One region of the Pseudomonas sp. R3-41 genome, then DNA from elsewhere that is predicted to be linked to it. Evidence: predicted binding sites of a transcription regulator. Region 1 holds the regulator's gene; each other region holds the start of a gene.

Region 1 (10,582 bases):
GCTGGCGGACAAGGCCATCGCCACGTTCAAGGTCAACGAAGCCAGGCTCAAGGAAGCGTTGTCGCGCAACCCGATCCTGGTGACCGCGCTGAACCCGATCATCGGTTACCAGAAGGCCGCTGAAATCGCCAAGAAGGCTTACCAGCAAGGCCGGCCGGTCATCGATGTCGCCCTGGAACACACCGACCTGACGCGCAGCGAACTCGAAGTCCTGCTGGACCCGGAGAAGCTCACCGCTGGCGGCGTGTAACCCCCGACACCTGTGTGGAGGACTCATCATGGAACATTGGAAACGTACGATCGAACGGGCCAATCGCTGTTTCATGCAAGGCGAGCTGGTGGATGCCCGCGAAGCCTACCTGCAAGCCCTGGCGCTGGCCCAAGTGTTGTTCGAGCGTTGGGCGGACGCCGACGAAGCCGTGGCTGCCTGCGTCGTCTCCCACCACAACCTGGCGGACCTTCACCTGCGCTTGAACCAGCCGGAGGAGAGCGCCGAATACTTGTGCGCGATCCACCAGCGGTTGTTGCAGACAATGCAGGACGAACGCCTGGCACCGGCCCTGCGCGCCGCTGCGCAACGCCAGAGCCACAAGACCTATGTCGAACTGCTGAATTTCATCAGCGAGCACGGTGAGTACCCGCGTACCCAACGTCTGCTGCACTGCAATGCCACCACGCCCCGGCCGCGCTATGCCCCTCTTCATCATGGAGTTCATTGAACATGGCTTTTACCTTGCCTGCATTGCCTTACGCCTACGACGCCCTGGAACCGCACATCGATGCGCAAACCATGGAGATCCACTACACCAAGCACCACCAGACCTACATCAATAACCTCAACGCGGCGGTGGATGGCACCGAATACGCCGAATGGCCCGTCGAAAAACTGGTGGCCAGCGTGGAGCAGTTGCCACAAAGCCTGAAGGCCGCAGTGATCAATCAGGGCGGTGGTCACGCCAACCATTCGTTGTTCTGGGAAGTGATGACGCCCCAGGGCGGCGGCCAGCCCGAGGGCGCCCTGGCGGCGGCGATCGACGCGCAACTGGGCGGCATCGAGCGTTTCAAGGAAGCCTTCACCAAAGCGGCGCTGACCCGGTTTGGCAGCGGCTGGGCCTGGTTGAGCGTGACCCCGCAAAAGACCCTGGTGGTGGAAAGCAGCGGCAACCAGGACAGTCCGTTGATGAATGGCAACACGCCGATTCTTGGTCTCGACGTTTGGGAGCACGCCTATTACTTGCGCTACCAGAACCGTCGACCTGAATACATCAACGCCTTCTACAACGTGATCAATTGGCCTGAAGTTGCCCGACGCTATCAGGCAGCGCTGGCTTCAAGTCCTTCATGAACACAACCCAAGGCTGATCATGGACACTCAAACACTGGCGATTGGCGGCGGACGGATGTTCCGCTATGCCTTGGGGTCGCTGTTGCTGTTGGCCGGCATGACGTTGTTGGCGGCCCAGGGCCTGGCGTGGCTGGACCTGGAGCCCAAGCTGTTGCGGGCGCTTCAAGGCGGTGGGTTGTGCGCCTTGGGTACCGCGCTGGGGGCCGTGCCGGTGCTGGTCATTCGACGCATGCCCCAGGCTGTGAGCGATTCGCTGCTAGGCTTCGGGGCCGGGGTAATGCTCGCCGCCACGGCGTTTTCGCTGATCGTGCCGGGCATTGCCGCGGCCGAGCAACTGGGGCTCACGCCTTGGGCCGCCAGCGGTCTTATCTGTTTTGGCATCATGTCGGGGGCGTTCGGGCTGTACCTGGTGGACCGCAAGGTCTCAGCCAGCCCCGAACGGCTGGTCGCAGCGCCAGGACGTCCGGTCATTGCGCCGCGGATCTGGTTGTTCGTGTTCGCCATCATCGCCCACAACATTCCAGAAGGCATGGCGGTGGGCGTGTCCGCAGGCGGCGGCATGCCGGATGCCGACAGCCTGGCAATGGGTATCGCCTTGCAGGATGTCCCCGAAGGGCTGGTGATCGCGCTGGTGCTGGCCGCGGCGGGTATGTCGCGGGTGAAGGCGTTCCTGATTGGCGCCGCGTCCGGGCTGGTCGAACCCGTGTTCGCGCTGTTGTGCGCCTGGTTGGTGAGCCTGGCCGAGATGCTCTTGCCCCTGGGTCTGGCCTTGGCGGCCGGGGCGATGCTGCTGGTGGTGACCCATGAGGTGATTCCCGAATCCCGTCGCAATGGTTACGAGAAATTGGCGAGCCTGGGATTGCTGGTGGGGTTTTGTCTGATGATGGTGTTGGATACGGCGTTGGCCTGATGCAATCCAGGGGCCATGCGTTTGTGCTGTTGTGGCGAGGGAGCTTGCTCCCGCTGGCCTGCGAAGCAGGCCCCGTTGTGTTTTCCTGCTGTGGATTTACGGCTGCTTCGCAGCCGAGCGGGAGCAAGCTCCCTCGCCACAACTAAGCTCGGCTCGAGTCCAGGGGCGGTTATTCGCCTTCGTCAAAGTAGTTGTTGATCAGCGCCACCAGCGCATCCATCGCTTCCTGCGCCTGCTCCCCTTCAGTGCTCAGGTGAATCTTCGTGCCCTTGCCAGCGGCGAGCATCATCATCGCCATGATGCTTTTACCGTCGACGGTGCTCTCGGGCGTACGTCCGACCCTGATGGTGGTATCTGGAAACTTTCCCGCCACACCGACGAATTTTGCCGACGCTCGGGCATGCAAACCCAGCTTGTTGATGATTTCAATTTCCCGAGCAGGCATCGCGATGTGAATCCTTTAGCTGAGGTCGCGGTGGCGAACCTGGACATTCTTCAGGGATTGTTGCAGGAGCTGACCCAGGCGTTCGGTCAGGTAGACGGAGCGGTGATGACCGCCGGTACAGCCGATGGCAATCGTGACGTAGGCGCGATTGCTCGCGGCAAAGCGGGGTAGCCATTTGAGCAGGTAGCTGGAGATGTCCTGGTACATTTCCTCGACGTCCGGCTGTGCGGCCAGGTAGTCGATCACCGGTTGGTCAAGCCCGGACTGCTCGCGCAATTCCGGCTTCCAATAGGGGTTGGGCAGGCAGCGCACATCGAACACCAGGTCGGCGTCCACCGGCATGCCACGCTTGAAACCGAACGACTCCACCAGGAACGCCGTGCCCGGCTCCGGTTGGTTCAGCAGGCGCAGCTTGATCGTGTCACGTAGCTGATACAGGTTCAGGTGCGTGGTGTTGACCTTCAGGTCGGCCAGGTCGGCAATCGGCCCCAGCAGTTGGCTTTCATCCTCGATGGCTTCGGCCAGGGAGCGGTTGGCGTTGCTCAGGGGGTGGCGCCGGCGGGTTTCGGAAAAGCGCTTGAGCAGCGTCTCCTCATCGGCATCCAGGTACAACACATCGCACTGGATATGCCGGCTGCGCACTTCCTCGAGCAGTTCAGGGAAGCGCGACAGGTGGCTCGGCAGATTGCGCGCATCGATGGACACCGCCACCAGCGACTGCGCCAGTTCCGTGTGGATCAGGGCGCGCTCGGCCAGTTCCGGCAGCAGGCCGGCGGGCAGGTTGTCGATGCAATAGTAGCCGCTGTCCTCAAGCACGTTGAGGGCCGTGCTTTTACCGGAGCCGGAGCGGCCACTGACGATGATCATGCGCATGTTTAATGACCGTTCTGCTCGTCCAGGACCACCTGGTACAAAGCTTCGTTACTCGGTGCGCTGCGCAGTTTTTCGCGCACTTCCTTGCGGTCCAGCATGCTGGCAATCTGGCGCAGCAGCTCGAGGTGCGCATCGGTCGCCGCTTCCGGAACCAGCAATACAAACAGCAGGTCGACCGGGGCGCCGTCGATGGCGTCGAAATCTATGGGGGTATCAAGGTGCAACAATGCGCTGATCGGCGCGGCACACCCCTTGAGACGGCAGTGAGGAATGGCGATGCCGTTGCCAAAACCGGTGGAACCGAGTTTTTCACGGGCAACCAGGGCCTCGAAGACGTCCTGCATCACCAGATCAGGCACCTCGCGGTGGATCAGGTTGGCAATTTGTTCGAGGGCTTTCTTTTTACTGCCGCCCGGCGCGTTCACTTGGGAACGGCCGGGGGTCAGGATGGTTTCTAGTCGGATCATGGATTGGGGGGGTTAACGACCGGTAGCGCCCTGGAGGAGGCTCTGGGTCTTTTCCTTATGCTTTTTGAGTTGGCGATCCAGCTTGTCGGTCAGCAGGTCAATCGCGGCATACATGTCTGTGTGCTCTGCGTTGGCAACCACTTCTCCGCCGGGAATATGCAGCGTGGCTTCGATTTTCTGCAGCAGCTTCTCGACGTTCATCGTGACTTGCACGTTGGTGATCTTGTCGAAATGCCTCTCCAATCGGTCGAGTTTTTCGCCGATGTAGGTGCGCAGGGGTTCGGTCACTTCCAGTTGGTGTCCACTGATGTTGACTTGCATACAGCTTCTCCTTCGTTGCCAGTGCATAAAGCGGCAGGCAGAAATGCCTGCCACTGGAACGCTGTGGCGTGGCCTTGTTACATCAACCGCTTGCGCTCGCTCGAAGGCGCGATCCCGAGGGATTCACGGTACTTGGCGACGGTACGGCGGGCCACCTGAATGCCTTGTGCCTCCAGTAAACCAGCGATCTTGCTGTCACTCAACGGCTTTTTCTGATTTTCCGCAGCCACCAGTTTTTTGATGATCGCGCGGATGGCCGTGGACGAGCATTCGCCGCCTTCGGAGGTGCTGACGTGGCTGGAGAAAAAGTATTTCAATTCATAGATGCCCCGGGGGGTATGCATGAATTTCTGGGTGGTCACCCGGGAAATCGTCGATTCGTGCATGCCCACGGCTTCGGCAATGTCATGCAGGACCAACGGTTTCATCGCTTCATCGCCGTACTCCAGGAAGCCGCGCTGATGCTCGACGATCTGGGTGGCAACTTTCATCAATGTTTCGTTGCGGCTTTGCAAGCTCTTGATGAACCAGCGGGCTTCCTGCAGCTGATTGCGCATGAAGGTGTTGTCGGCGCTGGTGTCGGCACGCTTGACGAAGCCAGCGTACTGGGCGTTGACGCGCAGCTTGGGCACCGACTCCTGGTTGAGCTCCACCAGCCAGCGATCATTGTGCTTGCGCACGATCACGTCGGGCACCACGTACTCAGGCTCGGTGGATTCGATCTGCGAGCCGGGGCGCGGGTTGAGGCTCTGCACCAGCTCGATGACCTGGCGCAGCTCATCTTCCTTGAGCTTCATGCGGCGCATCAGTTGGCTGTAGTCGCGACCGCCCAGCAGGTCGATGTAATCGGTGACCAGTCGCTTGGCTTCGGCCAGCCACGGTGTCTTGGCGGACAACTGGCGCAATTGCAGCAACAGGCACTCGCCCAGGTTGCGAGCGCCGATGCCGGCCGGCTCGAACTGCTGGATGCGATGGAGGACGGCTTCGATCTCGTCCAGCTCGATGTCGAGCTCGGGGTCGAAGGCTTCGAGGATCTCCTCGAGGGTCTCGTCCAGGTAGCCCTGGTTGTTGATGCAATCGATCAGGGTCACGGCGATCAGGCGATCGGTGTCGGACATCGGCGCCAGGTTCAGTTGCCACAACAAGTGGCTTTGCAGGCTCTCGCCGGCAGAGGTGCGGGTGGTGAAGTCCCACTCGTCGTCATCGCTGCTTGGCAGGTTGCTGGCGCTGGTCTGGTAGACGTCTTCCCAGGCCGTGTCCACGGGCAGCTCGTTGGGAATGCGTTCGTTCCATTCGCCTTCCTCGAGGTTGTCCACCGTCGGGGCGGCTTCCTGGTAGGACGGTTCCGGGATCTCGGTATTGGTCTTCTGCTCGACGTTGTCGGCCAGCGGATCGGTGTTATCGAAGTCGTCGCCTTCTTCCTGGCGTTCGAGCATCGGATTGGACTCCAGGGCCTCCTGGATTTCCTGTTGCAGGTCCAGGGTCGACAATTGGAGCAGGCGGATGGCCTGTTGCAGCTGCGGTGTCATCGTCAGCTGCTGGCCCATTCTCAAGACTAGCGATGGTTTCATGGCAGGGGCTTAACACCTTATTCGCCGGCGCACATGCGCCATCCACTACAGGGCGCCGAAGCGCCAAACTTAAGCAAATTATATGCCTGAAACTGAAGTGTTTGCCTAGAGCGTCGCCATAATAAAATTAAACGACGCCCCGGCAATTCGCCAGACACGTGTGCTTACAGGCGGAACTCATGGCCCAGGTACACTTCCTTGACCAGGTCGTTGGCCAGGATCGCAGCGGAGTCACCTTCGGCGATCAACTGGCCGTCATTGACAATGTAGGCGGTTTCGCAGATATCCAGCGTCTCGCGCACGTTGTGGTCGGTGATCAGTACGCCGATGCCCTTGGCCTTGAGGTGATGGATGATCTGCTTGATGTCCCCCACCGAGATCGGGTCCACGCCGGCGAACGGTTCGTCGAGCAGGATGAATTTCGGCGCGGTGGCCAGGGCGCGGGCGATTTCCACGCGACGCCGTTCACCACCAGACAGGCTCATGCCCAGGTTGTCGCGAATGTGGCTGATGTGGAATTCCTGTAACAGGCTTTCCAGCTCCTGGCGACGGCCGGCCTTGTCGAGTTCCTTGCGGGTCTCGAGGATCGCCATGATGTTGTCGGCCACCGACAGTTTGCGGAAGATCGACGCTTCTTGCGGCAAATAGCCGATACCGGCCTTCGCGCGGCCGTGCATCGGCTGGTGGCTGACATCCAGGTCGTCGATCAGTACGCGACCCTGATCGGCCTGGACCAGGCCGACGATCATATAGAAGCAAGTAGTCTTGCCCGCGCCATTGGGGCCGAGCAGGCCGACGATCTGGCCGCTGTCGATGGACAGGCTGACATCACGCACGACTTGACGGCTCTTGTAGCTCTTGGCCAAGTGCTGAGCTTTCAGAGTTGCCATTACTGGGCCTTCTGCTCGGTTTTCTTTTTAGGCTGGATCACCATGTCGATCCGCGGACGCTGCTCGGTCACCTTGCTGCCGGTGGCGCGACCGGCGCTGGCGAGTTTCTTGTTGGTGTCGTAGACGATTTTCTCGCCTTGGGTGACGTTGTTGTCCTTGTCGACGACCTTGGCGCGGTCGATCAGGACCACGCGATCCTGGGAGGCGTGATATTGGATGGTAACGCCGTAGCCTTGTACCGGCTTGGTGTCGCCCGCGGTTTGCATCTGCTCGAAATAGGCCAGGTTGCCCACCGAGGTCACCACGTCGATATCGCCGGACTGGGTGCGGGTGATGGTCACGGTGTTGCCGGTGACCTTCATCGAGCCTTGGGTGATGATCACGTCGCCTTTATAGGTGGCGACGCCATTCTTGTCGTCGAGTTGCGCGTCGTCGGCCTGGATGCGGATAGGCTGGTCGCGGTCGGTGGGAAGAGCCCAGGCGCTCGCGCTTCCCAGTGCTGCGCCCAGACTGAGCAAAATAGGGAGGGTTTTAGCGAGCTTCATACTGTCCTCTTACGTTCGATAGCAGGTGTATCCTGCTTTCCTTCAAATACGCCTTCATTCCCGTGCCGGTCGATACACCCCCGGCGCCGTCGATTCTAACGGGTTGCTCGGTCTGCGCATATTCTTGCTGCGGGAATACCGTCATGCGTGTGCTGGTGATGATGGTCGCACGGTTTTTTTCGTCGGTCCGGGCGATGCGTACCGAGTCGATCAGTTCCACTTCGGTGCCACCGGAATTGACTTCGGCGTGCTCGCTCTGCACATGCCAGGGAAAATCGGTGCCGCGGAATATGTTCAAGTCCGGCTTGGTGACCAGCGTAATGTCAGTGGCCTTGACGTGGTCGACCTTGTCGGACGTCATCTCATATTGCACTTTGCCGTCGGGCAGGTACTGCAGGGTGTGGGTGTTGGTCGCGTACCAGTCGATCTTTTCCTCGACTTGGGCCGCAGGCTGGTCGAGAAACCGTTCAGGGCTGATGTTCCAATAGCCCACCGCGGCGAAAATCGCCGCGATACAGGCAAACACCACAACGGTGCGAATCTTTTTGCTCAGCATAAATGGCTCACAGGTACGCGGCGTTGGCCGCTTCGAGACGGCCCTGGGCGCGCAGGATCAGTTCACAGAATTCGCGGGCGGCACCTTCGCCGCCTCGCGCCGTGGTGATTCCGTGGGCGTGCTCGCGCACGAAACTGGCCGCGTTGGCGACGGCCATGCCCAGGCCGACCCGGCGAATCACCGGCAGGTCCGGCAGGTCGTCACCGAGATAGGCCACTTGTTCATAGCTTAGGTTGAGTTGGCCCAAGAGTTCGTCCAGCACCACCAGTTTGTCTTCGCGCCCCTGGTAAAGGTGCGGGATGCCGAGGTTCTTCGCGCGCCGCTCGACCACCGGGGTCTTTCGGCCACTGATGATAGCGGTCTGCACGCCGGCGGCCATCAACATCTTGATGCCTTGGCCGTCGAGGGTGTTGAAGGTCTTGAACTCGCTGCCGTCTTCGAGGAAATACAGGCGACCGTCAGTCAGTACGCCGTCCACATCGAACACGGCCAGCTTGATGGCTTGGCCCCGTTGCAACAGGTCTGTGTTCATTTACATGACTCCCGCGCGCAGCAAATCGTGCATGTTCAGGGCGCCCACCGGACGGTCTTCGCCATCGACGACGACCAGGGCACTGATTTTGTGGTCTTCCATGATTTTCAGGGCCTCGGCGGCGAGCATCTCGGCACGGGCGGTCTTGCCGTGGGGCGTCATGACTTGCTCGATGGTCGCGCTGTGGATGTCGATGGCGCGGTCCAGGGTGCGGCGCAGGTCGCCGTCGGTAAAGATCCCGGCGAGCTTGCCGTCGGCTTCCAGCACTACCGTCATGCCCAGTCCCTTGCGGGTCATCTCCATGAGCGCGTCCTTGAGCAGCGTGCCGCGCACAACCTGTGGCAATGCCTGGCCGGCGTGCATCACGTTTTCGACTTTCAGCAGCAGGCGACGGCCAAGGGCACCACCGGGATGGGAAAAGGCGAAGTCTTCCGCGGTGAAGCCCCGGGCCTCCAGCAGCGCCACGGCCAGGGCGTCGCCCATGACCAGGGCTGCGGTGGTGGAGGAGGTCGGCGCCAGGTTCAGCGGGCAGGCTTCGTGTTCGACATGAACATTGAGGTTCACTTCGGCGGCCTTGGCCAGCGGCGAGTCCGGGTTGCCGGTCATGCTGATCAACTGGATGCCCAGGCGTTTGATCAACGGCAGCAACGTGATGATTTCATTGGTGGAGCCGGAGTTGGACAAGGCCAGGATGACGTCGTCCCGGGTGATCATGCCCATGTCGCCGTGGCTGGCCTCGGCCGGGTGGACAAAAAAGGCCGTGGTGCCGGTGCTGGCGAGGGTGGCGGCGATCTTGTTGCCGATGTGCCCGGACTTGCCCATGCCGACCACGACCACGCGGCCCTTGCTGGCCAGAATCATCTCGCAGGCGCGTACGAAATCAGCGTCGATATGGGCCAGCAAGCCTTGCACGGCTTCAAGCTCGAGGCGGATGGTACGTTGTGCCGATTGAATCAGGTCGCTGGATTGGTTCATGTCAGAAATCGTATAGCCCGATGAAAAGGCGGCGATTATAGCGGCAATGAACAATTCCCTCACGTAAGTTCGTCATGCTTTGTGCTGGCGGCTGCAAGGTTCGACGTAATATCAGACTTTTTACCTTAAGCCAGGCTTAACGGCGGGGCCGTTGGCCTTGGGCGCTTCGCTGTTGCAGTGATATAGTTCGCCGCCGGTTCGCTGCCGGCGGTAGCGACGCTTGTCGGCTGCCCAAGGCATTCGAATGTGAGGCTGCATCGCAAGGAGTTTAGATGAGTGCCGACAACGCCTACGCGGTCGAGCTGAAGGGACTGTCCTTCAAGCGAGGGACGCGCAGCATTTTCAATGACATCGATATTCGCATACCACGGGGCAAGGTCACCGGCATCATGGGGCCCTCCGGGTGTGGCAAGACCACGCTGCTGCGGCTGATGGGCGCGCAGCTGCGTCCCAGCGCCGGCGAAGTCTGGGTCAATGGCCAGAATCTTCCCCAATTGTCTCGCAGCGACCTGTTCGATGCGCGCAAGCACATGGGGGTGTTGTTCCAGAGCGGCGCGCTGTTCACCGACCTCGATGTGTTCGAGAACGTGGCGTTCCCGCTGCGGGTCCATACCGACCTGCCGGAAGAAATGATCCGCGACATCGTCCTGCTCAAATTGCAGGCCGTCGGGCTGCGCGGCGCCATCGACCTGATGCCGGACGAGCTGTCCGGTGGCATGAAGCGTCGTGTCGCGCTGGCGCGGGCGATTGCCCTCGATCCGAAGATCCTCATGTACGACGAGCCCTTCGTCGGCCAGGATCCGATCGCCATGGGTGTGCTCGTGCGCCTGATCCGCCTGCTTAATGATGCGCTGGGCATCACCAGTATCGTGGTCTCCCACGATTTGGCCGAAACCGCGAGCATTGCCGACTACATCTATGTGGTCGGCGATGGGCAGGTGCTGGGGCAGGGCACGCCGCAGGAACTGGCGGATTCGGACAACCCGCGCATTCGCCAATTCATGAAGGGTGATCCGGACGGGCCGGTGGCGTTCCATTTCCCGGCCACGGATTACCGTACCGATCTGCTGGGGAAGCGCTGATGCGCAAGAAATCACTGTTGGAAAGAATTCGCCTGTTCGGTCGCTCCGGCATCGACGTGGTCGCGGTGCT
Region 2 (10,582 bases), 2.1 Mb from region 1:
CAGCATCCACCACCACTCCTGCATGAGCTCCGACAGGCCGATGACCATCACCGTGAAGGCCGGCAGCTGCGCCCCGAACCCGGAGAAGACCGATTCGAACTGCGGCACCACCTTGACCAGCAGGATGCCCGTGACCACCGCTGCGACGAGTATCACCGCCGTCGGGTAAGTCATGGCTTTCTTGATCTTGGCCTTGAGGGCTTCGCTCTTTTCCTTGTAGGTCGCGACCCGGTCCAGCAGCGTATCCAGGGCACCGGCCTGTTCACCGGCGTCCACCAGGTTGCAATACAGCTCGTCGAAGTACTGCGGACATTTGCGCAGCGAGGCGGCGAAGCTGTTGCCGGCGGCAACTTCCTGCTTCACCGTATCCACCAGTTTGCGCATGTTGGGGTTGTCGAAGCCCTCGCCGATGATGTCGAACGCTTGCAGCAGCGGTACGCCAGCCTTGAGCATCGTGGCCATCTGGCGGGTGAAGAGGGCGATGTCCAGCGGCTTGATGCGCTTGCCCTTGCTGAATATCGAGGTGGATTTCTTGCGGACCTTCTCCGGGTTGATGCCTTGCTTGCGCAGTTGTGCCTTGACCAGGGCCGGGCTCTGGCCCGTCAGCTCACCGGTCATTTTCGTGCCTTTGCGGTCCTTGCCTTCCCAGGTGTACACATCGGTTTTGACTGCCTTGACCGCCATGTTCAATCCTTGGTGACCCGGTTGATTTCTTCGAGGCTGGTGACGCCCTGCATCACTTTGAGCAGCCCCGATGCGCGCAGGTCATTGAAGCCGTCGTTGCGCATCTGCAGATCGATTTCCAGCGAGTTGCCCTCGGCCATGATCAACCGTTGCAGCTCGGGCGTGTTCTTGACCACTTCGTAAACCCCCACGCGCCCTTTGTAACCGTGGTTGCACTGTTCGCAACCGACCGGCTCATAGATCGTGAATGTGCCGATGCGTTCCCGGGGGAAACCTTCCTTGAGCAAGGTTTCCTCGGGAATCTCGATGGCCCTCTTGCAGTGGCTGCACAGCTTGCGCGCCAGCCGCTGGGCGATGATCAGGTGCACGGCGGTGGCGATGTTGAACCCCGGAATGCCCATGTTCTGCAAGCGGATCAAGGTTTCGGCGGCGCTGTTGGTGTGCAGGGTGGACAGCACCAGGTGCCCGGTCTGGGCGGCCTTGATGGCGATCTCGGCGGTTTCCAGGTCGCGGATCTCGCCGACCATGATCACGTCCGGGTCCTGGCGCAGGAACGAGCGCAGGGCCTGGGCGAAGTCCAGCCCCTGGCGTGGGTTCACGTTGACCTGGTTGATGCCTTCCATGTTGATTTCCACCGGGTCTTCGGCGGTGGAAATGTTGATGTCCACGGTGTTGAGGATGTTCAGTCCGGTGTACAGCGACACGGTCTTGCCCGAGCCGGTCGGGCCGGTGACCAGGATCAGCCCTTGCGGTTGCTTGAGGGCGGTCATGTACAGGTCTTTCTGATCCGGCTCGTAGCCCAGGGCATCGATGCCCATTTGCGCGCTGGACGGGTCGAGGATCCGGATCACCACTTTTTCGCCCCAGAGTGTGGGCAGGGTGTTGACCCGGAAGTCGATGGACTTGGTTTTCGACAGGCGCATTTTCAGCCGGCCGTCCTGGGGTTTGCGCCGCTCGGAAATATCGAGGCTGGCCATGACCTTCAGGCGGGCGGCGATGCGGGTCGCCAATTGGATCGGCGGCTTGGCCACTTCCCGCAGCATGCCGTCGGTGCGCACCCGCACCCGGTAGGTTTTTTCGTAGGGTTCGAAATGCAGGTCGGAAGAGCCGCCCTTGATCGCGTCCAGCAACATCTTGTTGACGAAGCGCACCACGGGCGCGTCATCGGTGTCCTGGCCGCCGATGGCGTCCTGCTTGGTGTCGTCGATTGATTCGATGTCCAGGCCATCGAGGTCGACGTCGCCCATGCCTTCCAGGCCGGTGCTACTGGATTCGAAGAATTTTTCGATGGCGTCGCTGAGCTTGTCGTCCTCCACCAGGATGGCTTCGGTGGTCAGGCCGGTGCTGAACTGGATGTCGTTGATGGCCTGGTGATTGGTCGGGTCGGAGATGCCCACGTACAGCTTGTTGCCTCGCCGCCACAGCGGCAGGGCGTGGTGCTGACGCACCAGTTTTTCGCTGACCAGGCCGGTGGGTTGGGCTTCCTTGTCCAGGCTGTTGAGGTCCAGCAGGGCCACGCCGAAATGCTCCGAGGCGATTTCCGCGATCTGGCGGCTCTGGACCAGTTTGTTCTGCACCAGGTAGCTGACCAGGGGGATGCGGCTGCGTTGGGCCTGTTGATACGCCTGTTGCGCACTTTGCTCGGTGAGCAGTTCGGCCAGCACCAATTGCTTGGTCAGGCCGCTGAGGGCGATGTCATTCATGGGAATACCGGACGCGGACAGTTCATGACTTATAGCCTAGTCAAGCATCCACGCCAAACCAGCGGGCCGGGGTGACAAAAAACGTCAGATAGTGCGGTTGTTGAGGTAGGACGTCGCCGTTGTGCGGGATCGACACCCTTTATTGATGGGGCTTGAGGGTTGGCATGTGCCCTGCAATGGCGATTTCAGGTCATGAGATTTCGACTCATGCATGGGAGATGTCTATGAACAAGCAAAAGGGCTTTACGCTGATCGAGCTGCTGATCGTCGTGGCGATCATCGGCATTCTGGCGACGTTTGCGTTGCCGCAGTATTCCAAGTACCAGGCGCGGGCGAAGGTGACGGTTGGGCTGGCAGAAGCTTCTTCGTTGAAGGTGCCGGTGGAAGACCTCTTGAATAAAGGGACCACTCCAACGGCTGCCAATACGGGCGTACCGGCGTCGAGCAACAACTGCACGATGTCTGTTTCAGGTGATGCTGCTGCAGGGACGGCCAGCGTCACTTGCACCATAAAGGAAGCGCCTTCTTCCATCGTAGGTAAAACGATCATCCTCAGTCGTGCCGGGACAGGTACCTGGAGCTGCTCTTCCAATGTTGCTGAAGAGTTTTTGCCCGCAGGTGGCTGCACAGTGGCGGTTGCTCCTTGATTATCCTATCCACTGAGGTTTAGTCCGTGACCGCGGCGCGAGATTGCTTGCGCCGTATGGCCAACAAAAGGGCTGCTACGCAGCCCAGCGGGAGCAAGCTCCCTCGCCACAGAAAACCCTTCGCAATTCAGAAGCTTAGAAAGAGGCTAAAACCCGCAAGTTGCATGTCGAAAATCGGCGGCTCATGCATTTTGCATGATCGCCAAAATCGCCGCTTCGCTTAACCTGCTGATTCATAAGCAATTTATAAATGTTTCAAAACTGGCACAGCCTTCGCACTACTCCTGTTAACCCTGCCGGGATTCATCTCCGGCGGTTTCTGAGAAAAACAGGAGTTACTCGTATGAAGAAGTTCGCTATCACTGCCGCCGCTGCTACCGCTCTGACCCTGACCATGGCTAGCGCATTCGCCGAGACCACCCAAGCGACTCAGGCGCCAATGATGCTGGCTGCAGGCGAAGTGACAGAGGCCAAAGAAGACGTTTCCGATACCTGGATCACCACCAAGGTCAAAGCTGACCTAGTCACTGAAAAAGGCATTCCAGGCACAGATATCAAAGTCGAAACCAATAAAGGTGTTGTGTCCCTGTCTTCGATGACCAAAGTCACTGAAGCACAAAAAGACACCGCTGTGGCAATCGCCAAGAAAATCAAGGGCGTCAAGGACGTATCGGCTGACGGCCTGAAGGCCGAGTAAGGCCAAGACTTCTCGCCTGGACTGGGAGAAGGCACGGCAAGCGGGCTGAGTCATACGCTTGCCGTTGCTTTGGAGTTCATGCGAAAGGCCATAGGGATGTGGCCATTACAGGCCTCCGGCATTCGTGTCGGGGGCCTGTTCTATTTCAGGGTGGAAAATGTATATGGGGCTGGGCAGCCAGGGAGACCGAGTTGCCCTTTTCGCGAGCAAGCCCGCTCCCACAGTGAACCGAGTTTCTTCAGGAAAAATGCGATCCACTGTGGGAGCGGGCTTGCTCGCGAAGGCGGCAGCACGATCAACTCATATGCTGCTGATTGTGTAGCGGCCCGGTCACCGCCCCCGCTTGCTGGTGATCTCCACCAGCCGATTGCCCTCGAAACGCAGGTACTGATACATGCCGTTGTTGGGGCCGTAGGTCAATTCTTCCACCGGGTATTCTTCCCGGCGATTGACGCTGCGCTTGTAGCCCAAGTCATCCCGCGCCGCAGGCTGTCCGCACTTCTGCAGCACTTCGCTCAAGCGGTCGCCGACGCTGATCAACTGGTTGCCGCAGCGCAGCGTGGTGGCCGCCGATGCCTGGCCGGCGGCGAGCAATAGACCCAGGCCGAGCCCGTACCAGGGTTTCATCTTATTCGGCATCCAGATGCATAGGCGTGACCACCCGGCCATCGCTTTCGGCCTGGCCGAGGCTGGCGTCGATGAAATACACGCGGTCGTCAGCCAACTGACCTTTGTCCACCAGGAAATCCTTGATGCTGCTGGCCCGTTCCTGTCCCAGTTGGCGCAACAGCACGTCGCTGCCGCTCCAGAACTTGATCACGCCTTCGCGCAGTTTCTCGATGCGCGCCGTTTTATCCAGTTGCGTCCATTCGGCCGGCGGCTGGGTCTTTAGGCGCGTGCGGTAGATGCCTTCGAGCAGCGGTGCCTTTTCATCCTCGGGCACCTCTATCAGCGAAGCCTGGGCCGGAACCTTGTCACCCCGACGCTGGAGCATCTTGTAGTAGTTGTACTGGTATTCGCGCTCCAGCCGCTGGGCCGCGAGCAATGGCCCGTCGCTGCTTTCGGCGGCGGTACCCTCGATCTCCAGGCGCAGCTCGGGCCGTTTGGCCAAGGCTTCGGAGAGTTTGAGCAGCGTGCCTTCGTTATCCTTGCTCAGGTCGCTGGAGCCCGGCGCAAATGCGACGCTGCCCAGGTCTTCCGAACCGCCGCCGGCCACCAGGCCACCAATGAGCTTGAACGGCGCCTGGGCCGCGCGGACCACCAGGTTGCGCAGGGTCTGCCAGACGATCGGCATGACGCTGAATTGTGGATCGTTGAGGTTGCCGCTGACCGGCAGTTCGATGGAGATCTTGCCCTCGGAGTCCTTGAGCAACGCGATGGCCAGTTTCAGCGGCAGGCTCACGGCGTCCGGGCTGTCGACTTTTTCCCCCAACTGCAATTGCTCGACCACCACTTTGTTGTCCGCCTGGAGCTGGCCCTTGGTGATGCGGTAATGCAGGTCGAGATTGAGTCGACCCTTGCGGATGCGATAGCCAGCGAACTTGCCGGAGTAGGGCGTCAGGGTAGTCAGCTCGACCCGCTTGAAGCTGGTGGCGATGTCTAGGCTGGCCATCGGATCGAAAGGGTTGACCGCGCCCTTGATGGTGACCGGCGCGTAACGGTCGACCTTGCCCTTGATGTCCACGCTGGCCGGTTTGGCCTGGCGGCTGTCGATGGTGCCGATCTGGCCATTGAGTTGCTGGATGGCCGTGGCGAAGTTGGGCGTGGGGCTGAAGTCGGCGAAGTTGGCCGAACCGTCATTGATGGCGACGCCGCCGATGTGGATGCCCAGCGGTTTTTCCTGGGCCGCCGGTTTGGCCGCGGTGTTCTTCGCGCCACTGTCGGCCGGTTGCGGAATCAGCAGGTCATCGACGTTGGTGGTGCGGTCGTCATTGATCATGAACCGCGCGTAAGGCTGGAACAGGTTGACCTTGTCGATGGACAGGCTGTCGCCGTGCTGATAGTTGAGGCCTTCGAGAACCAGCTTCTGCCACTTGAGGAAATCACGGGTCTTGAGGGTGTCGAGGGTGTGCAACTGGTCGACCTGGGCGCGGCCAGTGATGGCAAAGGCCAATGGCTCGGTGCTCTTGAGGTCGACCGTCAGGTCGCTGCCGAGCATCCCGGAGCGCAGCTCCAGGCGAATGAACGGGTTGATGTACGCCTGGGCGACGCGCAGGTCGATGTCCTGCGTCTTGACCTTGAGCCTGGCGCTGATCGGGTTGAGGTTGACCTCGCCGTCGGCCAGGATCTTGCCCTGTTTGCCCAAACCGGTGTCGAGCTTGAGGGTAAAGGGCGAGCCGTTGAGGGTGTCGTAGTTCTGCAGGTCGAGGTTCAGTGGGCCGACTTCCAGTGCCACGGCGGGCTGCGCCTGACGGTCGGCCAGGTGCACTTGATAGTCGCGCAGTTGCACGTCCTTCAACAGCACCTGCCACGGTTTGCTCGGTGGTGCCGGTTCAGGTTTTGGCGAGTCGGCTGCCGCCGGGGCGGATGCCGGTTCAGCCTTGACCTGCGGTTTGGCCGGCTGGCTGGCGAAGAGTTTCTGCCAGTCCAGCTGCCCGTCTGCCTCGCGAGCGGCCCAGGTTTCCAGCTTCTGGCTACGGATCTTGCCCACCACCACTTGCTGCTTGGCCAGGTCTACCGTGGTTTCGCTGACATCCAGGCGCTCGAGTTTCACCAATGGACGGCCATCGGGGGCCTTGATGGCGAAGGGAGCGACACTGACCGCGACATTGTTGAGCAGCAGTTCGGTGCCTTTGGCCAAGTTGAGCTTGTAGTCGGTGCTGAGGTTCAGGACGCCGTTTTCCAACACCAGCGGCACCGCGTCGCGCACGTAGGGCCACCAGGCTTTCATCTGGCCACCAGTGACTTTGAGCGTACCCTGGGAAGCAATTGGCGAGAGGCTGAAATTGCCGGTCCAGTCGATCTGCCCGCCCTCGGGGCCGGCGGCCACCAAGGTCATGTCGGCGTTGTCGTCGGGCAGGGTGCTGAGGTTCTTCAGCTCGAAATCGAGGGTGTCGTACAGGAACTCGATGGGCTCGCTGGGACGCAGGTCCTGGAAATGCACGTAACCGCCAGCCAACTTGATTCGATCGACCCGCAGCGGAAAAGGTTTGGCCTCGGGATCGGCGGGCGTCGGTTCGCTGGCCGGTAACTTGAACAGGCCCAGTAGGTTCAACTGACCGTCCTTGGTGAACACGACTTCGGTCTTGGGCTTGTCCAGTTCAATGTCGACCAGGTGCAAGGCGCCGGACCACAGGCTGTCGAGTTGCAAATTGGCGTACAGCCGTTCGAAGCCGACTTGCTCTTTGCCCGGTTCGCCGATGTTCAAGCCCCAGAGGGTGACTTCAAGGCTGAAGGGATTGAGTTCGATGCGCTGGATCTGGGCCGGTACTGTCGCAAGGGCGGCCAATTGCTGGTTGGCGATGCGCAAGGCAATGCCTGGCAGAATCAGGAAACCCAACAGACTGTAGAGGGCCAGTGCGGTCAACAGGGCGCCGATAGCGCGAATCAATCCTTTGGGCATGTGCGGCTTCATCTAGGTGTGAATTCGGAGTGCCTTGGAGTATGGCATGCGTTTACGGTTCCGAAGCCACTGTGATTTATGAGATTTATCTGGTTTCCCTGTGAGAATTCAGTCCGGGGCCTAGAGCTGGAGGATCAGCGTCTTGAGCGGCGGTTGCTGATCCAGGGAGGGGAAATCGCTGCCTGGGGTCAGCACGCTCCAGTCGCGCACCGGGCGGCCGGCTTTTTCCGCACAGCGCAACACCTGCTCGCGCCAGTCATCCATGGGCACTTTTGCCAGGTTGTTGCAGCAGATCAGCACACCATTGTCAGCGGTGGTGAGCAGCGCCGGTTTCAGCAGGCTTTGGTAGTCGCGCAACAGATCGACGGTGCCGAACGCACTTTTGGCCCAGGCCGGTGGGTCGAGGAGCACCAGGTCGTACTGGCGTTGCTCCAGGCGCACATAGCTGGGCAGTTTTTGCCCGCGACGCTGGCTGATGGGCAGGCCGGCCAATTGGCGAATCGCCGGGAAGTAATCCGACTGCACGAATTCCATGGGCTGCAAATCGGGGTTGAGCAGGCCGTTTTCACGGCCCACCGCCAGGTTGCCTTCGGCGAAGTCCAGGTTGCACACTTCACGCGCGCCACCCGCGGCGGCGCTCAGGCCGACGCCGCAGGTGTAGGCAAACAGGTTCAACACGCTTTTGCCGCGGCTGTGTGCCTTGACCCAGCCCCGGGCGTTGCGCAGGTCGAGGAACAGCAGTGGATCCTGCCCGGCATGGCGGCCGCGGACGCGATAATTCAAGCCCCACTCATGCCCGACCAGGTCTTGCAGGGCGGCTTCGTCCGCCTGATAGACGGTGTCCTGGCGGTCGATGCGGGAATTGCCCCGGGCGCGGTCGTTGTAGACCAACAGGGTCTCCAGGCCCAGGCGTTCGTTGATGATGCCGTGCAATTGCAGCAGGTCGTCGCGTTCCAGCGACTGGTGGAAGCTCTGCACCAGCAGTTGCGGGCCATAGCGGTCGATGGTCAGGCCGGGCGCGCCTTCCTGGCTGCCATGGAACAGGCGATAGCAGTCGGTGCCTTGCTGGTGCAGTTGGCCGAGCAGTTCCTGGCGCTGGTCGAGGGCGGCGCGCAGCGCCTGATTCAAGGAAGACATGCCGGGCGCGCCTTAGAGAAATGAGGCGCGGGAGTTTAGCAGTTATGGATACTTGGGTATTGCATACAGATGTGAGCCAAGTACCTCTGTGGCCTGGGGCTTTGTGGGAGCAAGGCTTGCCCGCGATGCAGGTAACGCGGTCTCTCAGAAATCGAGGTGCCTGTTTCGCGAGCAAGCTTTGCTCCCACAGTCCAGCGGCGCAAGGACTCGATGCACCAGGGCAATCGAGTCGTTTGGCCTAGCAATTCAGGCGTTTGTCGATCAACCCCTCCACCACGCTTGGATCGGCCAGGGTCGAGGTGTCGCCAAGGCTGTCGAGTTCGTTGCAGGCGATCTTGCGCAGGATGCGCCGCATGATCTTGCCCGAGCGGGTCTTGGGCAACGCCGGCGCCCACTGGATCAGCTCCGGCTTGGCGAAGCTGCCGATTTCCTTGCTGACGTGAGCCAACAATTCCTTCTTCAGCTCATCATTGGCCTCCACACCGTTCATCGGCGTGACAAACGCATAGATGCCCTGGCCCTTGAGGTCGTGGGGGTAACCGACCACGGCGGCTTCGGCGATGCTGTCATGCAACACCAGGGCGCTTTCCACCTCGGCGGTGCCAATGCGATGCCCGGAGACGTTGATCACATCGTCGATGCGCCCGGTGATCCAGTAGTCGCCGTCTTCGTCGCGGCGCGCGCCGTCACCGGTGAAGTAATAACCCGGGTAGGGCTTGAAGTAGGTGTCGACCATGCGTTGATGGTCGCCGTAGACACTGCGGATCTGCCCCGGCCAACTGGATTTGATCGCCAGCACACCGCTGCCGGCACCGTTGATTTCCTTGCCCACCTCATCCAGCAAGACCGGTTGCACGCCGAACATCGGCCGTGTGGCGCAGCCTGGCTTGAGCCGTGGGGCACTGACCAACGGGCTGAGCATGATGCCGCCGGTTTCGGTCTGCCACCAAGTATCGACAATCGGGCAGCGCTGTTCGCCGACCACGTTGAAATACCATTCCCACGCCTCCGGGTTGATCGGCTCGCCGACGCTGCCGAGCAATCGCAGGCTTTTGCGGGACGTTTCCTGCAACGGTCCGGCTCCTTCACGCATCAACGCGCGCAGGGCGGTCGGCGCGGTGTAGAAGATGTTGACCTGATGCTTGTCGATCACTTGCCAGAAACGCGAACTGGTGGGGTGGCTCGGCACGCCCTCGAAGATCAGCGTGGTGGCGCCGTTCGCCAGCGGGCCATAGACAATGTAGCTGTGGCCGGTGACCCAGCCGACGTCGGCGGTGCACCAGAACACCTCGTTGTCGCGGTAGTCGAGCACGTACCTGAACGTCATCGCCGCTTGCAGCAGATAGCCGCCGGTAGTGTGCAGCACGCCCTTGGGTTTGCCGGTACTGCCTGAGGTGTAGAGGATGAACAGCGGGTCTTCGGCGTCCATCGGTTCGGGCGGGCAATCGTCGCTGATGTCGTGCATGGCCTGGTGATACCAGAGGTCACGACCTTCCACCCAGTCCACTTCGCCCTGGGTGCGCTCGACCACCAGCACGGTGCTGACGTTCGGGCAGCTTTCCAGGGCCTTGTCGACGTTGCGCTTGAGCGGTATGAAGCGCCCGCCGCGTACACCTTCGTCAGCGGTGATCACGGTGCGGCAATCGGCGTCGAGAATCCGGTCGCGCAGGGAGTCCGGCGAGAAGCCGCCGAACACCACCGAATGCACCGCGCCGATGCGGGTGCAGGCGAGCATGGCGTAGGCGGCCTCGGGGATCATCGGCATGTAGATGCAGACCCGATCGCCTTTCTTCACGCCACGGCTTTTCAGCACGTTGGCCAGGCGGCAGACATGATGGTGGAGTTTCTTGTAGGTAATTTGTGCCGATTCGGCAGGGTCGTCGCCTTCCCAGATGATCGCGATCTGGTCGCCCCGTGTGTCCAGGTGACGGTCGATGCAATTGGCGCTGACGTTCAGCTTGCCGCCGGCGAACCAGGTCGCGTCGCCATTCTTGAGGTCATAGCGCTGGACGGTTTGCCAGGGCGTCATCCAGTCGAGAAAGCGCGTGGCCTGCTCGGCCCAGAAGGCGCTGGGGTGTTCGATGGATTCCTTGTAGAGCCGCTTGTACTCGTCCTGACTCAGTTGCGCAGCCCGGCGGACGGCATCGGCGTG
Region 3 (10,582 bases), 680 kb from region 1:
AGCCCTCATCCCCATCATCATCATCCCCACCATCGACCTTCATCCCCAGTTCCTTGATCTTGCGGGTCAAGGTATTGCGGCCCCAGCCCAGTAGCACGGCGGCGTCGCGGCGGCGGCCGGCGGTGTGCTTGAGGGCGGTTTCGATCATGATCCGCTCGAAGCTGGGCACGGCACTGTCCAACAGGCTCGACTGGCCACGGGCGAGGGCTTGGTCGGCCCACTGGCGCAGGGCTTGTTCCCAGTTGGTCACCGGGGCCGAATCCTGCGGCAGGCTCAACAGCTCCGGCGGCAGGTCGCTGATGTGCACTTCGCGACCCGAAGCCATCACCGTGATCCAGCGGCAGGTGTTCTCCAACTGGCGCACGTTGCCCGGCCACGGCAGGTTCTTGAGGTATTCCTCGGTTTCGCTCTTGAGCAGCTTGGGCTCGACCGCCAGTTCCTGGGCCGCGCGGCTGAGGAAGTGCCGGGCCAGGGTCGGGATGTCTTCACGACGGTCCGCCAGGCGCGGGATATGGATGCGGATCACGTTCAGGCGATGGAATAAGTCCTCACGGAATTTGCCGGCGTGTACCAGGGTTTCCAGATTCTGGTGGGTCGCGGCGATGATGCGCACATCGACCTTGACCGGCGTATGGCCGCCGACCCGATAGAACTCGCCATCGGCCAATACGCGCAGCAGGCGGGTCTGGGTGTCAGCCGGCATGTCGCCGATTTCATCGAGGAACAGCGTGCCGCCGTCGGCTTGCTCGAAGCGCCCGCGGCGCAGGTTGGCCGCGCCGGTGAACGCGCCTTTCTCATGGCCGAACAGTTCGGACTCCATCAGGTCCTTGGGAATCGCCGCCATGTTCAACGCGATGAACGGCGACGCCGCCCGTGGGCTGTGGCGGTGCAGGGCGTGGGCCACCAGTTCTTTACCAGTGCCCGACTCGCCGTTGATCAGCACGGTGATGTTGGAGTGGCTCAAGCGCCCGATGGCGCGAAACACTTCCTGCATCGCCGGCGCTTCGCCGATGATTTCCGGGGTGCGGGCCAAGGCCGGCACTTCTTCCAGGCCCTGTTGCTCCTGGGCGTGCTGGTTGGCGCGCTTGACCAGCGACACCGCTTCGTCGACGTCGAATGGCTTGGGCAGGTATTCAAAAGCGCCGCCCTGGTAGGACGCCACGGCGCTGTCCAGGTCGGAATGGGCGGTCATGATGATCACCGGCAGGCGCGGATGCTGTTCGCGAATCCGCGCCAACAGATCGAGGCCGCTGGCGCCCGGCATGCGGATGTCGGAAATGATGACGTCCGGTTGCTGACGCGCCAGGCGACTCATCACCCCATCGGCGCTGTCGAAGCTCTGGGTGGTCATGCCTTCCTGTTGCAAGGCTTTCTCCAGGACCCAACGGATAGAACGGTCGTCATCGACGATCCACACGGTTTCACTACGGCTCATGTCGATGTGGCTCCTTGTTCCAGTGGCAGGAAGATCGAGAAGGTGGTGTGGCCGGGGTGGCTCTCACATTCGATCAAGCCCTGATGCTGACTGATGATGTTCTGGGTAATGGCCAGGCCCAGCCCGGTACCGTCCGGACGGCCGCTGACCATGGGGAAAAAGATGGTTTCCTGCAGCTCGGCTGGGATGCCCGGGCCGTTGTCGATGATTTCGATCTTGGTCACCAGGCGATGGCGCACATGGCCGATGGTGAACTGGCGCATGGCGCGGGTCCGCAGGCTGATGCGGCCCAGGCGCAGTTCGTTCTGGCTGCTGATGGCCTGCATGGCGTTGCGCACAATGTTCAGTACGGCCTGGATCATCTGCTCGCGGTCGATCAAGACATCGGGAATGCTCGGGTCATAGTCGCGCACCAAGGTGATGCAGCCCTGGCTTTCGGCTTCCACCAGGCTGCCGACACGTTCCAGCACCTCATGGACGTTGCACATCGCCAGGGACGGCAGCTTGTTCGATCCCAGCATGCGGTCCACCAGGTTCCGCAGGCGGTCGGCTTCCTCGATGATGACGTTGGTGTAGTCCTTGAGGCTTTCTTCCGGCAGTTCACGGGCGAGCAACTGCGCCGCGCCACGTATCCCGCCGAGGGGGTTCTTGATCTCATGGGCGAGACCACGCACCAGCATCTTGCTGGTTTCCTGCTTGGACAATTGCGCCTCTTCCTTGGTGATGCGCAGCAGCCGATCACGGGGATGGACTTCCAGCAGCAGCAAAGTGGCACCGTTGTTCAGAATCGGCGTGACTGCGTAATCCACGGTCAGCGTCTGGCCGGTCAGGGCGGTGAGCATTGCTTCACGCTTGGTGAACGGGTGGGCCTGCTCCACCGCTTGGCGCAGGGAGTTGAGCGCTTCGGCGGATTCGGTGAATAACTCGCTGATGAACTGCCCGTGACTGCGCTGGCCGCTGACGGCCAGGAGCATCTCCGCCGCCGGGTTCATATACTCGAGGCGCAATTCGGCGTCGAGCAGGATGGTCGCGGTGGTGAGGTTGTCGAGCAGCAAGCGGTGTAGTGCGTCGCTAATGGTCATCAGGACCTCTTTTGGAGCGTAGCAACTGGGGACCGATCCCAAATTGCGCGCGCGATTAATGCGCTGTTGCGAGGAAAATGCAAAAACCAAACCAAGGCTCCGAAAAGAAGCGTTTAGAGCCTCAAAAGGGTGTTTTTCGGTCGGTTGCGTGGCGTTCTGCCAGCTTTTTCGGGTACTTTCGAACCAAAATGGGTTTTAGAACTGGGTATCGTGCAAGCTGTTGCACCAATATAGTGCGTCGGTGTGGGCGGTGTTAGAAGAACGGCAAGATGCTGCTTTTTTCTTCTTCAGGTTTTTCGGCGAGAGGGCACTCGGGCCTTTGACCGTAGTCGGCCGTGGCGCAGGGCTTGATGCGGCGCTTTTGCGCCAGGGACATGCGCTGCATGTGGAAGGGCTGGTTGGCGGTGCGCTCGACGATGCGGTCCTGCTCGTCGAGGATTTCGACCGCCAGGTGATGAGTGCCTCGATCGATATTACTCAAGGCGAATACCGGGCTCGACCCCGGCGCGCCCGTCGGCTGGCCGTCGAGCAACAGGCGGTAGCGGTGGCCTTTTCTCAGGCCGGGCTCGCTGGTGACGCTGACGATCAGTTCGCCTGCGGTGCTGCGTATCGTCGCGTCCGGCTCGGGTATCAACAGCCGGAGCATTTCGTAATGGAACAGCGGCTCGGGCCGGGCTTCGGCCGCAGGCACCGAGGGTGTGCTCGCGGGCGGCGTCGGCATCCGGTTGCCGGGTGACACTTGGACTTTCTTTGCGTTGCCGGGGCGCGGCTGATCGGTGAACACACGATTACCCTGGGCATCGATGTAGGTGTAGACCTGCGCCACCCCGGGCAGCGCCGCCAATGCCAGGCCAAGGGCGAGCCACCAGCGGATCATGGTCGGTGCACCCGTTGCACGGTGAACGTGACGGTTTCGCTTTGCTGCACAAGGTTCTGTCCGTCGATGACCTGAACCGCCAGGCTGTGTTCGCCCCGATCGATATTCACCAATTGCAGGCGCGGCAGGTTGCTCGGCTGGCCGTAGGGCTGCCCGTCCAGCAGCAAGCGGAACAGATGGGGGCTGCGCAGGCGCGGTTGGGCATGCACGCCCACGGTGAAGGTGCCGTTGTTGGCTCGCAGGGCCTCCTCGGTGGGGATGTCGATCAGTTCCAGGATCTCATAGGCATTGCGCGGCTCGTCGCTGTTCGCGGGGGCTGGTGGCGTGTCCGGGCTGGTCGGGGATTGACGTTCGATGCTGTTGAGCGGCGGCAACTCCACCGTCTGCGCCGGTACGCCTTGGGGCGGCTGGTTGCTGTAGGCGGTGTTGCCCTCGGCGTCGGTGTACTTGTAGATCTGCGCGGCGGCGGGCAGTGCCAGCAGCAACAACAGGATGATTGAAAAACCGCGACCCATGGGAAATCGACCGAAAACCAAAGTGATGGATGCAGCATAGGCCAGGGCGGATGGTTGGCCCAGTGTTGTGTTCACAGCAAATCCCCTGTGGGAGCGGGCTTGCTCGCGAAGGCGGTGTGTCAGTCGCTGAGATATTGAATGTGCCGGCCCCTTCGCGAGCAAGCCCGCTCCCACAGGGGATCTGCAGTGAACACAAATCTTGTGCCCGATGCATAACCACTGTGGGAGCGAGCCTGCTCGCGAAAGCGGTGTGTCAGACGCTGATATGTTGAATGTACAGGCCTCATCGCGAGCAGGCTCGCTCCCACAAGGGAAGGGGGGGCTGTCTTAAGCTTTTGTGGAGATACACAGTCCTCCGGTCGCTCGGATGAGCGCGAGGCGGTGCACCGGGTGCTGTTTGTTGTGGTGGGTGGCTTGGGCCAGCCATTGCGGGCAGTGCGGGTCGGTGCGGTAGGGGGCGAAATCGGCCAGTTGTTGCAGCAGGCGTTTTTGCAGTCGATCAAGTTGTGGGCGGATCTCGCCTACCAAGTCCGGGCGTGGCAGGTCCGGGGCCTTGCCGTCCAGGGCCCAGTCGGACAAGTTGATGTATTGCACCATTTTGTTGGCTTCTATCTGGGCGGCGAAAAACGCTTCCACGGTTTCACCACTCAGCTTGTAGGCCGGCGCCTGGGCAACGGCGGCGGCAATGACTTCACGCTCGCGCTGACGGTCCTCCACAGGTTTGCCACTGTCCCATTTGCTCAACGCTACCTGGTCGGCGATGGCCAGGCGTTCGCCAATGGCGTTGAGCAGCGGGGTGAGGTCGTCAGGGGCGCGGGTCGAGGCGGCTTCGGCGGTGGTAGCCAGCAGCGCGGCAGACAGGGCAAGGCAGAGCTTGAAGCGCAACGTCATGGTCAGTCTCGTCTTCTGTGGGGGAGCGACGAGGCATCATGCACTTAACCTGCACCCATAAAAAAGGCCTCCCGAAGGAGGCCTCTCTTTAGTTCACGCCGTGCGTGGCGGCGCTTACTGGATCAGCAGCTGTAGTACAGCTCATATTCCAGTGGGTGTACGAAGGTGCGAACCTTGATTTCTTCTTCGCTCTTCAGTGCGATGTAAGCGTCGATGAAGTCATCGCTGAATACGCCGCCCTTGGTCAGGAAGGCACGGCCCTTGTCCAGCTCTTCCAGGGCTTCTTTCAGGCTGCCACAGACCTGTGGGATTTCCTTGGCCTCTTCAGGCGGCAGGTCATACAGGTTTTTGTCAGCAGCATCGCCAGGGTGGATCTTGTTCTGGATACCATCCAGGCCGGCCATCATCAGTGCAGCGAAAGCCAGGTACGGGTTGGCAGCCGGATCCGGGAAGCGTGCTTCGATACGGCGGGCTTTAGGGCTGTTCACATAAGGAATACGGATCGAGGCGGAACGGTTGCGAGCCGAGTAGGCCAGCATGACCGGTGCTTCGAAGCCTGGGACCAGACGCTTGTAGGAGTTGGTCGACGGGTTGGTGAAGCCGTTCAGGGCCTTACCGTGCTTGATGATACCGCCGATGAAGTACAGGGCAGTGTCCGACAGGCCGGCATAGCCTTCGCCTGCGAAGGTGTTCTTGCCGTCCTTGGAGATCGACATGTGAACGTGCATGCCCGAACCGTTGTCGCCGTACAGAGGCTTCGGCATGAAGGTCGCGGTGCGGCCGTAGGCGTCAGCCACGTTGTGCACGCAGTACTTGAGGGTCTGAACTTCGTCAGCCTTCTTGACCAGCGTGTTGAATTTCACGCCGATTTCGTTCTGGCCGGCAGTCGCCACTTCGTGGTGGTGAACTTCGACGGTCTGGCCCATTTCTTCCAGTGCGTTGCACATGGAGGTACGGATCTCGTGGTCGAAGTCGAACGGTGGAACCGGGAAGTAACCGCCCTTGATACCTGGGCGGTGGCCTTTGTTGCCGCCTTCCACGTCCTGGTCGGACATCCACGAACCTTGTTCGGAGAAGATCTTGAACATCGAGCCGGAGATGTCGGACTTGAACTTGACCGAGTCGAAGATGAAGAACTCAGGCTCAGGACCGAAGAAAGCGGTGTCGCCGATACCGGTGGACTTCAGGTATTCCTCGGCACGGTGGGCGATGGCGCGTGGGTCGCGGTCATAGCCTTGCATGGTCGAAGGTTCGATGATGTCGCAGACCAGGATCAGGGTCGGCTCTTCGGTGAACGGGTCCAGGACGGCGGTTTCGTCGTCCGGCATCAGGATCATGTCGGAGGCTTCGATGCCTTTCCAGCCGGAGATGGAGGAACCGTCGAACATCTTGCCGATTTCGAAGAATTCGTCGTCCAGCGCATCACGGGCCGGCATGGTCACGTGATGTTGAGTGCCTTTGGTGTCAGTGAAGCGCAGATCAATCCACTTGACGTCATGATCTTTGATGAGTTGAACCGACTTCGACATATGTCCTCCGGGTGGCTTCGGGCGGGTAGTGGAGTGCCCTTAGATATGGGTGATGCCGGCGCGAATACTCTGCCAAGGCAACCTGCCTCACAAGGGAGCAAATTGCATGCCAGTGCCCCACCATGGGTTTTTTGCACCAAATCCTCGCTTTTAAAGGCGTAAATCACAGATTGTCAGACAATAACGCACTGCAATGTGGCGCCGTCAATCGATAATGACCTGTTTTGGTGCATGCAAAACCATCTGCACAGAAACTGGTTAAACCTTGAGCAATTTCCGCTATAATCCGCGCCCCCCTTTTTCGGCTGGCCGTTCGCGCGCTGTTTTCATGAAACTAATCGTAAAAGTCTTCCCCGAGATCACCATCAAGAGCCGCCCGGTACGGATGCGTTTCATCCGCCAGTTGGCCAAGAACATCCGTGCCGTGCTCCGAGACCTGGACCCGGCTGTGGTGGTGAATGGCGTGTGGGACAACCTCGAGCTGGAAACCCGTGTCAGCGAACCCAAGGTCCTCAAGGAAATGACCGAGCGCCTGAGCTGCATGCCGGGCATCGCGCATTTTCTGCAAGTCGATGAATACCCGTTGGGTGATTTCGACGACATCCTTGCCAAGTGCATGCTTCATTATGGTGACGCACTGACCGGCAAGATCTTTTCGGTGCGTTGCAAGCGTGCGGGCAAGCATGCGTTCAGCTCGATGGATGTGGAGAAGTACGTCGGCAGCCAATTGCGCCGGCAATGCGGCGCGGCCGGTATTTCGTTGAAAGATCCGGAAATCGAAGTCCGCATCGAAATTCGCGACCAGCGGCTATTCGTGATCCACAGCCAGCACAACAGCATCGGCGGTTATCCGCTGGGTTCGCTGGAGCAGACCCTGGTGCTGATGTCCGGTGGCTTCGACTCCACGGTAGCCGCCTATCAGATCATGCGTCGCGGGTTGATGAGCCATTTCTGCTTCTTCAACCTGGGCGGGCGCGCCCATGAATTGGGCGTGATGGAAGTGGCGCACTTCATCTGGAAGAAGTACGGCAGCTCCCAACGCGTGTTATTTGTGAGTGTGCCGTTCGAGGAAGTCCTGGGCGAGATTCTCGGCAAAGTCGATAACAGTCATATGGGCGTCATTTTGAAGCGTATGATGTTGCGCGCCGCTTCACGAATTGCCGACCGCCTGCAAATCGACGCGCTGGTGACCGGCGAGGCGATCTCCCAGGTGTCGAGCCAGACGTTGCCGAACCTGTCGGTGATCGACTGCGTGACCGAGAAGCTGGTCTTGCGTCCACTGATCGCCAGCCACAAGCAGGACATCATCGACCAGGCCAATGAAATCGGCACCGCCGAGTTTGCCCGGCACATGCCGGAGTATTGCGGCGTCATCTCGGTCAATCCGAAGACGGCGGCCAAGCGCGGGCGGGTAGAGCACGAAGAGAAAGAATTCGACATGGCGGTGCTCGAGCGTGCGCTCGAAAACGCCAGGCTGGTGCCGATTGATCGGGTTATCGATGAATTGGGCCAGGATGTTCAAATTGAAGAAGTCGGCGAAGCGCTGGCCGGTCAGATCATCATCGACATCCGCCACCCGGATGATGCTGAAGACGACCCGCTGAGTGTCGCCGGCATCGAGGTAAAAACGATGCCGTTCTATGCCGTGAACGCGCGTTTCAAGGAACTGGACCCTACTCGCCAGTACCTGCTGTATTGCGACAAAGGCGTGATGAGTCGCCTGCATGCCCACCATTTGCTCAGTGAGGGGCATGCCAATGTGCGCGTTTATCGACCGAGCTAAGTGCCCGGGGCTGTTTGCCTGTGGCCTGCGTCACCGGCCCCCCGACGCCGCCGACACGCTGTAACTGTCGGACTCAACGTAAATCGCTGCCACGACCTGTCAGCACACCGAATCCTCTGATCGAGATACACAAGTGATCGAAAATCTACGCAACATCGCCATCATTGCTCACGTTGACCATGGTAAGACCACCCTGGTAGACAAACTCTTGCGTCAATCCGGCACCCTGGAGCGCAACGAGCTCAACGACGAGCGCGTGATGGACTCCAACGACCAGGAAAAAGAGCGCGGTATTACCATCCTGGCGAAAAACACCGCCATCAACTGGAACGGCTACCACATCAACATCGTGGACACCCCGGGCCACGCCGACTTCGGTGGTGAAGTAGAGCGCGTGATGTCGATGGTCGACTCCGTACTGCTGCTGGTTGACGCTCAAGACGGCCCTATGCCGCAAACCCGTTTCGTGACCAAGAAGGCGTTCGAAGCCGGCCTGCGTCCGATCGTGGTCATCAACAAGGTTGACCGTCCAGGCGCGCGTCCGGACTGGGTTCTGGACCAGATCTTCGACCTGTTCGACAACCTGGGTGCCACCGAAGAACAGCTGGACTTCAAAGTCGTCTACGCCTCGGCCCTGAACGGCATTGCCGGCCTGGACCACACCGCCATGGCGGAAGACATGACCCCGCTGTACCAGTCGATCGTCGACGACGTACCGGCACCGAAAGTCGACCGTGACGGTCCGTTCCAGATGCAGATCTCGGCACTGGACTACAACAGCTTCCTGGGTGTGATCGGTGTTGGCCGTATCGCCCGTGGTCGCATCAAGCCGAACACCCCGGTGGTTGCCATCGACGCTGAAGGCAAGAAGCGCAACGGTCGTATCCTCAAGCTGATGGGTCACCACGGCCTGCACCGCATCGACGTTGAAGAAGCAGCGGCCGGCGACATCGTCTGCATCAGCGGCTTCGACCAGCTGTTCATCTCCGACACTCTGTGCGACCCACTGAACGTCGAAGCGATGAAGCCGCTGACCGTTGACGAACCTACCGTTTCGATGACCTTCCAGGTCAACGACTCGCCGTTCTGCGGCCGCGAAGGCAAGTTCGTGACCAGCCGTAACATCAAGGAACGCCTGGACAAGGAACTGCTCTACAACGTTGCCCTGCGCGTTGAAGAAGGCGACTCGGCCGACAAGTTCAAGGTCTCCGGCCGTGGTGAGCTGCACCTCTCGGTACTGATCGAAACCATGCGTCGCGAAGGCTTCGAAATGGGCGTGGGTCGTCCTGAAGTGATCATCCGCATGGTCGATGGCGTCAAGCACGAACCGTACGAAAACGTGACCATCGACCTGCCGGAAGAATCCCAGGGCGCGATCATGGAACAAATGGGCCTGCGTAAAGGCGACCTGACCAACATGGTTCCGGATGGCAAGGGCCGTGTGCGCCTTGAGTACAACATCCCGGCCCGTGGCCTGATCGGTTTCCGTAACGAGTTCCTGACCCTGACCTCCGGTGGCGGCATCCTGACCTCGATCTTCGATCGTTACGACGTGATGAAGTCCGGCGACATGTCCGGCCGTCAGAACGGCGTGCTGGTATCGGTTGCCACCGGCAAGGCCCTGACCTACTCGCTGGAGACCCTGCAAGCGCGCGGCAAGCTGTTCGTCGAGCACGGCCAGGATATCTACGAAGGTCAAATCGTCGGCCTGAACAGCCGCGACAACGACCTGGGCGTGAACCCAACCAAAGGCAAGAAGCTCGACAACATGCGTGCTTCGGGCAAGGACGAAACCATCGCCCTGGTTCCGCCGGTCAAGTTCACCCTGGAACAAGCGCTGGAGTTCGTACAGGAAGACGAGCTGTGTGAAGTGACGCCTAAGTCGATTCGCCTGCGTAAGAAAATCCTTGGCGAAAGCGAGCGTACCCGCGCTGCCAAGAAAAGCGGCAACTGAGTTTCGACTTAGTTAGCAGCTGAAAAAAAACGCCCCCGGTCGTGAGATCAGGGGCGTTTTTTTATGCCTGGGAATTATTGGGTGTCTGATAGGGCCCCTTCGCGAGCAAGCCCGCTCCCACAGTTGATTTTCAGTGGGCACAGATTTTGTATCCGCCGTAGATCCATTGTGGGAGCGGGCTTGCTCGCGAAAGCTATCGGCCAAACGCCGCAGAAACTATCAGTTGATCAAAACTTGTCCAACGTCCGCGGGTTGCGCTCGCGCTCCACTTCCTTGGGCTTGTAGGCGCAATAGCCTGGCCGTGGCCCGACCCGCGGATGGTTGCGGCAGGTGTCCGGGCGCTTTTCGTAAATGGTGCACAACCGGCTCTTGCGGTCCAGATAAAGGCAATCGTTGTTGCTCATGCGCTGGAGCGTGAAGATTTCCGACTTCTGGTTGTAGCGCTCGACGATCCCTTCCTTTTGCAGGCGCTTGGCGATGTTCTTCGGTGGGTCGCCCAGTTCGAACTCATCGACG

Evidence for each region. The regulator sigma-54, encoded in region 1, starts transcription at its own class of promoters, with help from an activator protein. The targets are predictions, from matches to a motif close to ANTGGCATNNANNTTGCTNT.
Region 2: M1D99_RS04900 (pilin) is a predicted target of sigma-54. The motif match lies at 2,546-2,565, and genes of this name have one in related genera.
Region 3: glnA (type I glutamate--ammonia ligase) is a predicted target of sigma-54. The motif match lies at 6,424-6,443, and genes of this name have one in related genera.

The regions. Positions count from the first base shown of each region.
Region 1 is NZ_CP096421.1:5,834,936-5,845,517, reverse strand. Features, by position in the region: gene M1D99_RS25320 (class II fumarate hydratase) at 1-250, shown strand, start outside; gene M1D99_RS25315 (hypothetical protein) at 279-719, shown strand; gene M1D99_RS25310 (superoxide dismutase) at 722-1,345, shown strand; gene M1D99_RS25305 (ZIP family metal transporter) at 1,365-2,255, shown strand; gene M1D99_RS25300 (HPr family phosphocarrier protein) at 2,425-2,700, opposite strand; gene rapZ (RNase adapter RapZ) at 2,716-3,573, opposite strand; gene ptsN (PTS IIA-like nitrogen regulatory protein PtsN) at 3,576-4,040, opposite strand; gene hpf (ribosome hibernation-promoting factor, HPF/YfiA family) at 4,053-4,361, opposite strand; gene M1D99_RS25280 (RNA polymerase factor sigma-54) at 4,439-5,932, opposite strand; gene lptB (LPS export ABC transporter ATP-binding protein) at 6,097-6,822, opposite strand; gene lptA (lipopolysaccharide transport periplasmic protein LptA) at 6,822-7,367, opposite strand; gene lptC (LPS export ABC transporter periplasmic protein LptC) at 7,354-7,923, opposite strand; gene M1D99_RS25260 (KdsC family phosphatase) at 7,931-8,455, opposite strand; gene M1D99_RS25255 (KpsF/GutQ family sugar-phosphate isomerase) at 8,456-9,430, opposite strand; gene M1D99_RS25250 (ATP-binding cassette domain-containing protein) at 9,703-10,512, shown strand; gene mlaE (lipid asymmetry maintenance ABC transporter permease subunit MlaE) at 10,512-10,582, shown strand, end outside.
Region 2 is NZ_CP096421.1:1,086,362-1,096,943, forward strand. Features, by position in the region: gene M1D99_RS04890 (type II secretion system F family protein) at 1-684, opposite strand, end outside; gene pilB (type IV-A pilus assembly ATPase PilB) at 687-2,387, opposite strand; gene M1D99_RS04900 (pilin) at 2,612-3,034, shown strand; gene M1D99_RS04905 (BON domain-containing protein) at 3,378-3,731, shown strand; gene M1D99_RS04910 (DUF2845 domain-containing protein) at 4,062-4,358, opposite strand; gene M1D99_RS04915 (DUF748 domain-containing protein) at 4,360-7,293, opposite strand; gene M1D99_RS04920 (class I SAM-dependent rRNA methyltransferase) at 7,414-8,430, opposite strand; gene acs (acetate--CoA ligase) at 8,669-10,582, opposite strand, start outside.
Region 3 is NZ_CP096421.1:6,518,897-6,529,478, reverse strand. Features, by position in the region: gene ntrC (nitrogen regulation protein NR(I)) at 1-1,435, opposite strand, end outside; gene glnL (nitrogen regulation protein NR(II)) at 1,432-2,517, opposite strand; gene M1D99_RS28155 (DUF4124 domain-containing protein) at 2,771-3,394, opposite strand; gene M1D99_RS28150 (DUF4124 domain-containing protein) at 3,391-3,909, opposite strand; gene M1D99_RS28145 (chorismate mutase) at 4,237-4,800, opposite strand; gene glnA (type I glutamate--ammonia ligase) at 4,923-6,329, opposite strand; gene thiI (tRNA uracil 4-sulfurtransferase ThiI) at 6,658-8,112, shown strand; gene typA (translational GTPase TypA) at 8,246-10,066, shown strand; gene M1D99_RS28125 (YkgJ family cysteine cluster protein) at 10,294-10,582, opposite strand, start outside.